2 regions of the Roseateles sp. DAIF2 genome follow, and region 1 is predicted to be linked to the other one. Evidence: predicted binding sites of a transcription regulator. Region 1 holds the regulator's gene; the other holds the start of a gene.
The links. Region 1 encodes LexA, which represses DNA repair genes until DNA is damaged. Its sites were predicted from a motif close to ACTGTATNNNNATACAGT; they were not measured.

Region 1 (5,734 bases):
GGCGGCAACTACACCGCGTTCGAGGCGATGCGCGCCGAGCGCATGGTGCTGCAGCAGGCCGCGTTCGAGAAACAGCAGGACCGCATGGCGCACCTGCAGAAGTTCATCGACCGCTTCAAGGCCAAGGCCAGCAAGGCCAAGCAGGCGCAGAGCCGCGTCAAGGCGCTGGAGCGCATGGAGAAGCTGGCGCCGGTGCTCACCGCTTCGGACTTCAGCTTCGAGTTCCGCGAACCGGTCAGCCTGCCGAACCCGATGCTGATGTTCGACGAGGTGGCCTGCGGCTACGACACCGACGAGGGCGAGAAGATCATCGTGCGCGGCATCGACCGCTCGGTGTTGGCCGGCCAGCGCATCGGCATCCTGGGCGCCAACGGCCAGGGCAAGTCGACGGTGGTGAAGACGGTGGCGCGCATGCAGCGCGCGATGGGTGGCAAGATCACCGAGGGCAAGGGCCTGTCGATCGGCTATTTCGCGCAGCAGGAGATGGATGTGCTGCGGCCCGAGGAAGGGCCGCTGTCGCACATGATCCGGCTGGCCAAGGAGGTGAGCCCGGGCGCGCGCGAGCAGGAGCTGCGCGACTTCCTGGGCCAGTTCCGCTTCGTCGGCGACATGGTGAACCAGGCGGTGGGCAGCCTCTCCGGCGGCGAGAAGGCGCGCCTGGTGCTGGCGATGCTGGTCTGGCAGCGCCCCAACCTGCTGCTGCTGGACGAGCCGACCAACCACCTGGACCTGCAGACCCGCGAGGCGCTGTCCATGGCGCTGAACGAGTTCGAGGGCACGGTGATGCTGGTCAGCCATGATCGCGCGCTCTTGCGCGAGGTGTGCGACGAGTTCTGGCTGGTCACCAAGGGCGGCGTCGGCCCCTTCGACGGCGACCTGGACGACTATCAGAAATGGCTGCTCGAGCAGTCCAAGGAGGCGGCCAAGCTGGCCAAGGAGGCCGCGAAGAAAGGGGCGGCTGCGGCACCCGCGCCCGTCGCCGCCGCCGCCGTTGCGGCGCCCGCTCCCGAGCCGGCCGCGCCGGCGGTATTCAAGCGCGAGGACCGCAAGGCCAGCGGCCAGGCCCGCCAGCGCCTGGCCGAGCAGACGAAACCACTGCGCAAGGAGATGGAGGCCATCGACGCCAAGCTGAACAAGCTGGCCGACGAGCGCCAGGCCATCGAGGCCCAGCTGGCGGCTGGCACGGCCGCGGCGGCCCAGATCGTCGAGTCCGGCAAGCGCCTGAAGGCGATCCACGACGAGCTCGAGGCCGCCGAGCTGCGCTGGCTGGAGCTCAGCGCCGAGGTCGATGCGATCCAGGCCTCGGCCTGATCACCACGCTGCCAACACGCCGGCGATCGCGATGATCGCCGGCAGCGCCTGCACATAGAGGATCTTGCGGCTGGCCGTCGCCGCGCCATAGAGCCCGGCCACCAGCACGCAACCCAGGAAGAACAGCTGCGTCGGTACATCGCCGCGCGCCAGCCCCCAGAGCAGGCCCGCGGCCAGGAAGCCGTTGTACAGGCCCTGGTTCGCCGCCAGCACCTTCGTGGCCTCGGCGAACTCCGGCGTCAGCCCGAAGGCCTTGCGGCCCTTCGGCGTGGTCCACCAGAACATCTCCAGCAGCAGGATGTAGAGATGGATCAGGGCCACCAGCCCCACCAGCAGGTTCGCGACGATCGTCATCAAGGTAGCTCCCCGTTCCTCGTTGGGCGAATAACCATTTAAGTTGTACGCAATTTAATTGCCAACTACATTAACAGCCATGGCACGCAGCAAGACCCCCGCAAGCAAACCGGCGCTCCCGGCCGACGTCGACTGGCTGCGCCTGGACCAGCAGCTGTGCTTTGCGCTGTACTCGAGTTCGCTGGCGATGACCAAGCTCTACAAGCCGATGCTGGAGCCGCTGGGCCTGACCTATCCGCAGTATCTGGTGATGCTGGTGCTTTGGGAGCAGGATGGCATCAGCGTTTCCACCCTGGGCCAACGCCTGTCGCTGGACTCCGGCACCCTGACGCCGCTGCTCAAGCGCATCGAGGCCGCCGGCCTGATCGAGCGCCGGCGCGCCGCCGAGGACGAGCGCCGGGTCGACATCCTGCTGACCGCGGCCGGCCGCGACCTGCGGCAGCAGGCGCAGGACATCCCGCCCCGGCTGGCCTGCGCGGCCGCCTGCCCGCTGGAAGAACTGAGTTCCCTGACCCGACGCCTGCATGAGCTGCGCCAGCGGCTGGCCGGCGCCGAGCCTTCATCCCCCTCACCCACCACCACCGACCGATAGAAGGAAGAAACCCATCATGGCACTCGACAAAGTCCTCTACACCGCCACCGCCACCTCCACCGGCGGCCGCCAAGGCAGCTCGTCCAGCTCGGACGGCGCGCTGAACGTTACCCTGTCCACGCCCAAGGAACTGGGCGGCCCCGGCGGCCCGGGCACCAATCCCGAGCAGCTGTTCGCGGCCGGCTATTCGGCCTGCTTTATCGGCGCGCTCAAGCATGTCGCCGGCGCCAAGAAGATCGCACTGCCGTCCGAGGTGTCCATCACCGCCGAGGTGGGCATTGGCCCGATCCCGGCCGGCTTCGGCATCCAGGCCACGCTGAACATCTCGGTGCCGGGCGTGGACCGCGCCGTCGCGCAGGAGCTGGTGAACGCCGCCCACCAGGTCTGCCCCTACTCGAACGCGACCCGCGGCAATATCGACGTGACGCTGAACCTGGTCTAAGCCAACAAGTCCAGCAGCAGCTGGACGCGGGCCTTCACCGGACTCAAGGCGCCGGCGCTCGGGAGAGCGCCGGCGCTTTCCATCACCGGTCCGGCATCGCAGCGGGTGCTGCGCAGCACCTTCACGCCGGCCGAGCGCGCTTCGCGCAGCGCCGCCTCCAGCGCGTGGCTCAGGGTGCCGTTGCCGGTGCCGGCCACCACCAGCCCGTCCACGCCCTGCGCCAGCAGCGCGCGCACCAGGGCGCCATCGGCGCCCACATGGTTCAAGAGGATCTGCACCCGCGGCCATGCCGTGGCGGCGCGCGCCTCGATACGCGCCAATCCCAGTCCATCGCCCGCCGCAGGCCAGGCGCCCAGCAGGCGCAGCACGCCCTCCTCCACCAGCCCCAGCAGCGCGCCGTCGCTGGAGGCGAAGGCCTCGACCTTGTAGCTGTGCACCTTGCGCACCTGCTCTGCGCTATGGATCGCGCCAGCGAACACCGTCAGCACGCCGCGCGCGCCGGGATGCACCGCGACCGCCACCGCATCCAGCAGGTTCTGCGGTCCGTCGGTCTGCAGCGCGGTGGCCGGGCGCATCGCCGCGGTCAGCACCACCGGCTTGGCCGGCGCCAGCACCCGCTGCAGGAAGAACGCGGTCTCTTCCAGGGTGTCGGTACCGTGGGTGATCACCAGGCCCGCGACCTCCGGCCGCGCCAGATGCTCGGCCACGCGCCGCGCCAGCTTCTGCCAGGTGGCGAAATCCATGTCCTTGCTGTCGAGCTGGGCCAGCTGCTCGGCCTCCAGCGGCCGGCCGGCCAGGGCCGGGATCGCGTCGAGCAGCTGCTGCACGCCGAGTTCGGCGGCCTTGTAGCCGACATTGTCCGAGGCCTGCGCCGCCCGGCCGGCAATGGTGCCGCCGGTGCCCAGAATCACCACGAGATTGCTGTTGTTCGAGGAGCTCATTGATTCCTGGATAAATGAACAGTTACTGGATATATACTCAGACGATAAGAAAGCAAAGAACCGCCCTTACCAACACCGCCAGCGAGGTGCCTCGTGGACGATAACAGCAGCCCCAAACTCACCGCCCGACAGCAGCAGATCTTCGATCTCGTGCGCGAAGCCATCGAAACCACCGGCGCCCCGCCCACCCGGGCCGAGATCGCGGCCGAACTGGGTTTCCGCTCCGCCAACGCGGCCGAGGAACATCTGCAGGCCCTGGCCCGCAAGGGCGTGATCGAACTGGTCGGCGGCACCTCGCGCGGCATCCGGCTGAAGTCTGACACATTGCGCGCGCTGAACCAGGAACGCCAGGAGCGCCGCCTGCGCGAGGAGCAGATGCAGTTCGCCCTGCCCCTGGCCAGCCTGGCGCAGCTGACCTTGCCGCTGATCGGCCGCGTCGCCGCCGGCGCGCCGATCCTGGCGCAGGAACATATCGAGCAGAGCTACACGGTCGAGGCCGGCATGTTCGCCCGCCGGCCGGACTTCCTGCTGAAGGTCAAGGGCATGAGCATGAAGGACATCGGCATCATCGATGGCGACCTGCTCGCGGTGCAGAAGGCCAGCGAGGCCAAGAACGGCCAGATCGTCGTGGCCCGCATCGGCGATGAGGTCACGGTCAAGCGCTACCAGAAACGTCGCGACGGCATCAGCCTGCTGCCCGAGAACGCCGACTTCGAACCCATCCAGGTAACGCCGCAGGACGATTTCGCGATCGAGGGCCATGCGGTCGGCCTGATCCGCAACTCGCTGAGCTTCTGAGCGATGGCCGCAGCCGCCGCGAAGGCCCGGCATTGTGAGGACTGCGCGAGCCTCGAGCAGATTCCCAACATCGGCCCGGCCATGGCGGCCGACCTGCGCCTGCTAGGCATCCAAACGCCGCAGCAGCTGCGTGGCCGCGATGCCTTCGTGCTCTACCAGCAGCTGTGCGTGATCACCGAGCAGCGCCAGGATCCCTGTGTGCTCGACACCCTGATGGCCGCGGTCGATTTCATGCGCGGCGCGCCAGCCAAACCCTGGTGGCATTACACGGCGGAGCGCAAGCTGGTTTACGGGCAGGTTTGAACGACGCCACGGCCGATATTTACACCCGGACCCGGGCATCGCAAGGCGCGAGGAATCTCCACATGCCTTCGGCTATTGAATCCAAACCAGCAAAGAAAAAGCCCCGAGTATCTACATACTCGGGGCTTCAATATTTTGGCGGAGTGGACGGGGCTCGAACCCGCGACCCCCGGCGTGACAGGCCGGTATTCTAACCAACTGAACTACCACTCCGCAGTGGCGATGAATACCGTCTAGCGTATTCATCAAACTGGTACCTCGTAGGGGATTCGAACCCCTGTAGCCACCGTGAAAGGGTGGTGTCCTAGGCCTCTAGACGAACGAGGCAATAAAATCTACCTGAACCGCGCGCCACCAGAATTTTGGTGGAGGTAAGCGGGATCGAACCGCTGACCTCTTGCATGCCATGCAAGCGCTCTCCCAGCTGAGCTATACCCCCTTATCGGGTAACGCGCCGTTCAAGCGTATCTATTATATCTCATTTTAAATACAAACGGCCAACTTAATGGCCGTTTGCATCTGCAAACCTTGGCGGAGTGGACGGGGCTCGAACCCGCGACCCCCGGCGTGACAGGCCGGTATTCTAACCAACTGAACTACCACTCCGCAGTGGAATAAATTCGTAATCTTTTCAGATTATATATCAATAATCTGCTTCAATCACCAAGTTTATCAAACTTGTTCGTCTTTCGACGTATTTTCCAATCCAAAAAGAATTGGTACCTCGTAGGGGATTCGAACCCCTGTAGCCACCGTGAAAGGGTGGTGTCCTAGGCCTCTAGACGAACGAGGCAATATGCCTTCTTGAACTGCGCGCCACCAGAAAATCTGGTGGAGGTAAGCGGGATCGAACCGCTGACCTCTTGCATGCCATGCAAGCGCTCTCCCAGCTGAGCTATACCCCCTCAGGATCTACAGCGGCTTTTTGAATCCTTGCCTTGCGGCTTGGTTCTCCTGGCTGCTGCGATTCTTTGTGTGTCGCGCTGTTCAAGC
Region 2 (5,734 bases), 2.8 Mb from region 1:
CGTCGATCTCGCGCTGCGCGAACTCGGCCTGGGTGCGCAGCCCGGCCAGCGGCGTCTTCAGCTGATGCGCGGCGTCGGCCAGGAAATGCTTCTGCGCGCCGATCGACTGGTCGAGCCGGCCCAGCAGGTCGTTGATCGCGCGCACCAGCGGCGCCACCTCGTCGGGGATGCGGCGCTCGTCGATCGGGCTGAGGTCCGAGCTCTCGCGCGAGCGGATGCGGCGCTGCAGGTCGTTCAGCGGCGCGATGCCGCGCGCCAGCGCCATCCACACCAGCAGCACCGCCAGCGGCAGGATCACGAACTGCGGCAGGATCACGCCCTTGATGATCTCGTTGGTCAGGCGCGCGCGCTTGCCCAGGGTCTCGGCCACCTGCACCAGCATGGTCTGGGTGGCGCCGGCCATGCCCTCGGGCGCGACCCACAGGTAGGCGACGCGCACGCTGTCGCTGCCGACCTCGTCGTCGCGGAAATGCAGCTCCCAGGGCACGATCGGCGTTTCCACCTCGGGCACCGGCAGGCTGCGGTCGCCGCTGAGGAACTCGCCGCGCAGGCCCAGCACCTGGTAGTAGACGGTGTCGGTCTCGTCGGCGCGCAGCAGGGCCGCGGCCTCGGGGGAGAGCGCGTAGCGCGAGCGCCGCCCCTCCGGCGCTTCAGCCGCGGCGACCTGCAGGCCGAGGTTGCGCGCCATCTCGCCGAGCTCGCGGTCATAGGGGCGGCCGGCGATGCCCTGGGCCACCAGCCAGGTCAGCGCGACGCTGATCGGCCAGATCACCAGCAGCGGGGCGAGCATCCAGTCGAGGATCTCGCCGAACAGGGAGCGTTGCTCGCGGTCGGCGGCCATTCAGCGCATCCGGCTCAGGCGGGCCGCAGCGCCGGGCCGCCCCAAGCAAGGCCCGACCCTCCCGGAGGGGCGATGGCTGTACCCAGCCAGCGGGGTGCCCCGTTCATCCTGGGATCTTCTCCAGGCAATAGCCCAGGCCGCGCACCGTGGCGATGCGGATCGGCCCCTGCTCGATCTTCTTGCGCAGGCGGTGGATGTAGACCTCGATCGCGTTGTTGCTGACCTCTTCGCCCCATTCGCACAGGCGCTCCACCAGCTGGTCCTTGCTGACCAGGCGGCCGGCGCGCTGCAGCAGCACCTCCAGCAGCGAGAGCTCGCGCGCCGACAGCTCGACCATCTGGTCGTTGATGTAGGCGACGCGCCCGGTGGCGTCGAAGGACAGCGGGCCATGCTTGATGATCGAGGAGGCGGTGCCCAGGCCGCGGCGGGTCAGCGCGCGCACGCGGGCCTCCAGCTCCTGCAGCGAGAAGGGCTTGGCCATGTAGTCGTCGGCGCCCAGGTCCAGGCCCTTGACGCGCTGCTCGACGCTGTCGGCCGCGGTCAGGATCAGCACCGGCATCGAGGCGCCGCGCGCGCGCAGCTTGCGCAGCACCTCCAGGCCATGCAGCTTGGGCAGGCCCAGGTCCAGGATCACCAGATCGAACTCATGCGAGGCCAGCGCCGCATCGGCTTCGGTGCCCGAGCCGACCTGGTCCACCGCATAGCCGGAGGCGCGCAACGCGCGCAACAGGCCATCAGCCAGCACTTGGTCGTCTTCCGCAATCAGGATGCGCATCGCTTGTCCCCAGTCTTTATGAGCATTCTAGGGAGGCTGGCACTACTGACATTGAATGGCAGCAGCCCCTGTCTAAACTACTGTACGAATATACAGATTGCGCCATAATGCGCCCAGCCGAAACAGGAGATCGAACATGGATGCCCCCGTCAAAAACGCCAATACCGAAAAAGCCAAGGCCCTGCAGGCCGCTCTTGCCCAGATCGAAAAGCAGTTCGGCAAGGGCTCCATCATGCGCCTGGGCGAGGGCGAGGTGATCGAGGACATCCAGGTCGTCTCCACCGGCTCGCTGGGCCTGGACATCGCGCTGGGCGTCGGTGGCCTGCCGCGCGGCCGCGTGGTCGAGATCTACGGTCCGGAATCCTCCGGCAAGACCACCCTGACCCTGCAGGTGATCGCCCAGATGCAGAAGCTGCAGGGTGTCTGCGCCTTCATCGATGCCGAGCATGCGCTGGACGTGCAGTACGCGCAGAAGCTGGGCGTCAACCTGCAGGACCTGCTGATCAGCCAGCCCGACACCGGCGAGCAGGCGCTGGAGATCGTCGATGCGCTGGTGCGCTCCGGTTCGGTGGACCTGATCATCATCGACTCGGTGGCCGCGCTGACGCCCAAGGCCGAACTCGAAGGCGAGATGGGCGACTCCCTGCCCGGCCTGCAGGCCCGCCTGATGAGCCAGGCCCTGCGCAAGCTGACCGCCACGATCAAGAAGACCAACTGCACGGTCGTCTTCATCAACCAGATCCGCATGAAGATCGGCGTGATGTTCGGCTCGCCCGAAACCACCACCGGCGGCAATGCGCTGAAGTTCTACGCCTCGGTGCGCCTGGACATCCGCCGCATCGGCTCGATCAAGAAGGGCGAGGAGGTGATCGGCTCCGAGACCAAGGTCAAGGTCGTCAAGAACAAGGTCTCGCCCCCGTTCAAGACCGCCGAGTTCGACATCCTCTACGGCGAGGGCATCAGCCGCGAGGGCGAGATCATCGACATGGGCGTGGTCGCCAAGGTGGTCGACAAGGCCGGCGCCTGGTATGCCTATGGTGGCGAGAAGATCGGCCAGGGCAAGGACAACGCCCGCGAGTTCCTGCGCGAGAACCCCGACATCGCGGTCGAGATCGAGAACAAGATCCGCGAATCGCTGGGCGTGCCGCTGCTGGGCGTGAGCGCCGCGGAGTAAGGCGCTTGGTCCCGCCGTGGCCGGCCGGTGAGGGCCATGGCAGCGCGTCGGCCGAAATGGCCGATCTGGCCGAATCGGCCCTGGTGCGGCGCTTCTGGGCGCTGTACCAGGCGCGCCGCTGGGCCGAGGCCCAGGCCCTGCTCGCGCCCGAGGCCTGCTGCACCTGGTGGGCCACGCGCGAGCGCTTCATCGGCGCGGCCGCGGTCGTGCATGTGAACGCGGTCTACCCCGAGGGCTGGACGATCCGCCTGCTGGAACTGCGGGCGCTGAGCGCCGGACGGGTGCACAGCCTGGTGCGGGTCGATCATGGCGAGGCGTCCTTCTACGCCAACAGCTTCTTCACGCTGGAGGGCGGGCGCATCGCCGGCCTCGACGAATACTGGTCCGATGTGCAGGCGCCACCGAGCTGGCGCCAGGGCCTGCCGGGGCGGGGCGACCTGCCCGCCGACATGCGGCCGGGCCTGGACCTGAGCCTGGCACCGGATGCCGCGGCGCCATGAGCCTCCACAAGCCCCTGTCCCTGAAGATGCGCGCGATCGCGCTGCTGGCGCAGCGCGAGCACAGCCTGTCCGAGCTGCGCAGCAAGCTGCTGCGCCTGGCCCGGGCGGCCCAGGCCGTCAGGCAGGCCGAGGCGCCCGCCGACGAGCCGCTCGATGAGTTGGCCGAACCGGCCGATGTGGCGGACGAGGTCGAGCAGCTGCTGGTCTGGCTGCAGGCCCGGGGTTATCTGGACGAGACGCGCTTCGTTGAGTCGCGCGTACATGCGCGCGCCGGGCGCTATGGCAATCTGCGTATCAAGCAGGAGCTGGCCCAGCATGGCCTGAGCCTGGGCGAGGAGGCCCAGGCCCGGTTGAAGGACAGCGAGTTGGAGCGTGCGCAGGCGGTCTGGCAGCGCAAATTCGGCGCCACGCCCCCGGAAGACGCGGCGGCGCGGGCCAAGCAGACCCGTTTCCTGGCCGGCCGCGGCTTCTCCGCCGAGGTGATCCGCCGGGTGCTGCGCGGTCTGCCGGACTGAAACCGGCCGTTCCTCGGTGCGAACAATCAGGCCGGAAGTCGCGGGCTGACAGCCCCGCGACAGGCTTGCGGCAGCGCAGCATGCTACATTGGCGGTCTTTGGCAGTCTTGCCCGCCCTCCGTTTTCGGGGTTTGGCGGGCCTGCTTGCGCCTCAGTCTGTACCCTTCATGTCCCTGCTCACCCCCGCTTCCGAGCGCCAGCTGCTGCACCGTCGAGCCATCGATGTGCAGGTGTTCGCGCGCGGCGACGGGCTGTTCGACGTCGAGGCCACGCTGCAGGACCTGAAGACCCGCGACATCCCGCTGGCCTCCGGACTGCGCCGTGCCGGCGAACCGCTGCACGACATGTTGCTGTGCCTGGTGGTCGACCGCCAGCTGAATGTGCTGGCCGCCGGTTCCGAGACGCGCGGCATGCCCTATCCCGGCAGCTGCTCCGAACATGGCGACGCCTATGCGCGCCTGACCGGGCTGAACCTGCTGAAGGGCTTCCGCGCCGGCGTCAAGGAACGCCTGGCCGGCATCAAGGGTTGCACGCACCTGACCGAGCTGAGCCAGGTGCTGCCGACCGCGGTGATCCAGGCCTTCGCCGGCATCGTGATCGACACCCGCGAGGGCGACGCCGGCAGCGGCCAGCCGCCGTTCCAGATCGACAAATGTCATGCGCTGCGCAGCGACGGTGCCGTCGTGCAGGCGCATTACCCCCGTTGGTTCCGTCCGGCCATGGCCGGCGCGGTGACCGCGACCTCCACCACCTCTTCCTGACTTTTCCCTCTAAGCGAGACCCCTATGAAGATTCACGAGTACCAGGGCAAGGAAATCCTGCGCCAGTTCGGCGTGCCGGTGCCGCGCGGCATTCCCGCGTTCACGGTGCAAGAAGCGGTCGAAGCCGCACAGAAGCTGGGCGGCCCGGTCTGGGTGGTCAAGGCGCAGATCCACGCCGGTGGCCGTGGCAAGGGCGGCGGCGTCAAGCTGGCCAAGTCGATGGATGACGTGAAGGCGCTGTCCGAGCAGATCCTGGGCATGCAGCTGGTCACGCACCAGACCGGCCCGGAAGGCCAGAAGGTCCGTCGCCTCTACATCGAGGACGGCGCCGACATCAAGAATGAGCTGTATGTCTCGCTGGTCACCGACCGCGGCACGCAGAAGGTCGCCTTCATCGCGTCCAGCGAAGGCGGTATGGACATCGAAGAGGTCGCGCATTCGACCCCCGAGAAGATCATCACCGAGATGATCGACCCGCTGGTGGGCCTGACCACCGAGCAGAGCAAGAAGATCGCCGCGGCCATCGGCCTGAGCGGCGCCTCGATCGACCAGGCGGTCGACATCTTCGCCAAGCTCTACAAGTGCTACATGGACACCGACGCGTCGCTGGTTGAGATCAACCCGCTGAACTGCGACTCCAAGGGCAACCTGATCGCGCTGGACGCCAAGTTCAACTTCGACGCCAACGCCCTGTTCCGTCACCCCGAGATCGTCGCCTACCGCGATCTGGACGAAGAGGATCCGGCCGAAGTCGAGGCCTCCAAGTTCGACCTGGCCTACATCTCGCTGGACGGCAACATCGGCTGCCTGGTGAACGGCGCCGGCCTGGCGATGGCCACGATGGACACCATCAAGCTGTTCGGCGGCGAGCCGGCCAACTTCCTGGACGTCGGCGGTGGCGCCACGGCCGAGAAGGTGACCGAGGCCTTCAAGATCATGCTGAAGAACAAGTCGGTCAAGGGCATCCTGGTCAACATCTTCGGCGGCATCATGAAGTGCGACACCATCGCCGAAGGCGTGATCACCGCCTGCAAGGCCGTGAACCTGTCCGTGCCGCTGGTCGTGCGCATGAAGGGCACCAACGAAGAGCTGGGCAAGAAGATGCTGGCCGAGTCGGGCCTGCCGATCATCGCCGCCGACTCCATGGCCGAAGCCGCGACCAAGATCG

Region 2: recA (recombinase RecA) is a predicted target of LexA. The motif match lies at 1,696-1,713, and genes of this name have one in related genera.

Annotation. Positions count from the first base shown of each region.
Region 1 is NZ_CP049919.1:2,915,041-2,920,774, reverse strand. Features, by position in the region: gene G8A07_RS13305 (ABC-F family ATP-binding cassette domain-containing protein) at 1-1,311, shown strand, start outside; gene G8A07_RS13300 (DUF1304 domain-containing protein) at 1,312-1,665, opposite strand; gene G8A07_RS13295 (MarR family winged helix-turn-helix transcriptional regulator) at 1,745-2,257, shown strand; gene G8A07_RS13290 (organic hydroperoxide resistance protein) at 2,274-2,699, shown strand; gene G8A07_RS13285 (asparaginase) at 2,696-3,640, opposite strand; gene lexA (transcriptional repressor LexA) at 3,734-4,438, shown strand; gene G8A07_RS13275 (helix-hairpin-helix domain-containing protein) at 4,442-4,741, shown strand; tRNA gene G8A07_RS13270 (tRNA-Asp) at 4,878-4,954, opposite strand; tRNA gene G8A07_RS13265 (tRNA-Glu) at 4,993-5,068, opposite strand; tRNA gene G8A07_RS13260 (tRNA-Ala) at 5,105-5,180, opposite strand; tRNA gene G8A07_RS13255 (tRNA-Asp) at 5,271-5,347, opposite strand; tRNA gene G8A07_RS13250 (tRNA-Glu) at 5,459-5,534, opposite strand; tRNA gene G8A07_RS13245 (tRNA-Ala) at 5,571-5,646, opposite strand.
Region 2 is NZ_CP049919.1:5,699,780-5,705,513, reverse strand. Features, by position in the region: gene G8A07_RS26290 (sensor histidine kinase) at 1-841, opposite strand, end outside; gene G8A07_RS26285 (response regulator transcription factor) at 945-1,616, opposite strand; gene recA (recombinase RecA) at 1,753-2,790, shown strand; gene G8A07_RS26275 (nuclear transport factor 2 family protein) at 2,796-3,290, shown strand; gene G8A07_RS26270 (regulatory protein RecX) at 3,287-3,805, shown strand; gene G8A07_RS26265 (DUF2889 domain-containing protein) at 3,973-4,566, shown strand; gene sucC (ADP-forming succinate--CoA ligase subunit beta) at 4,591-5,734, shown strand, end outside.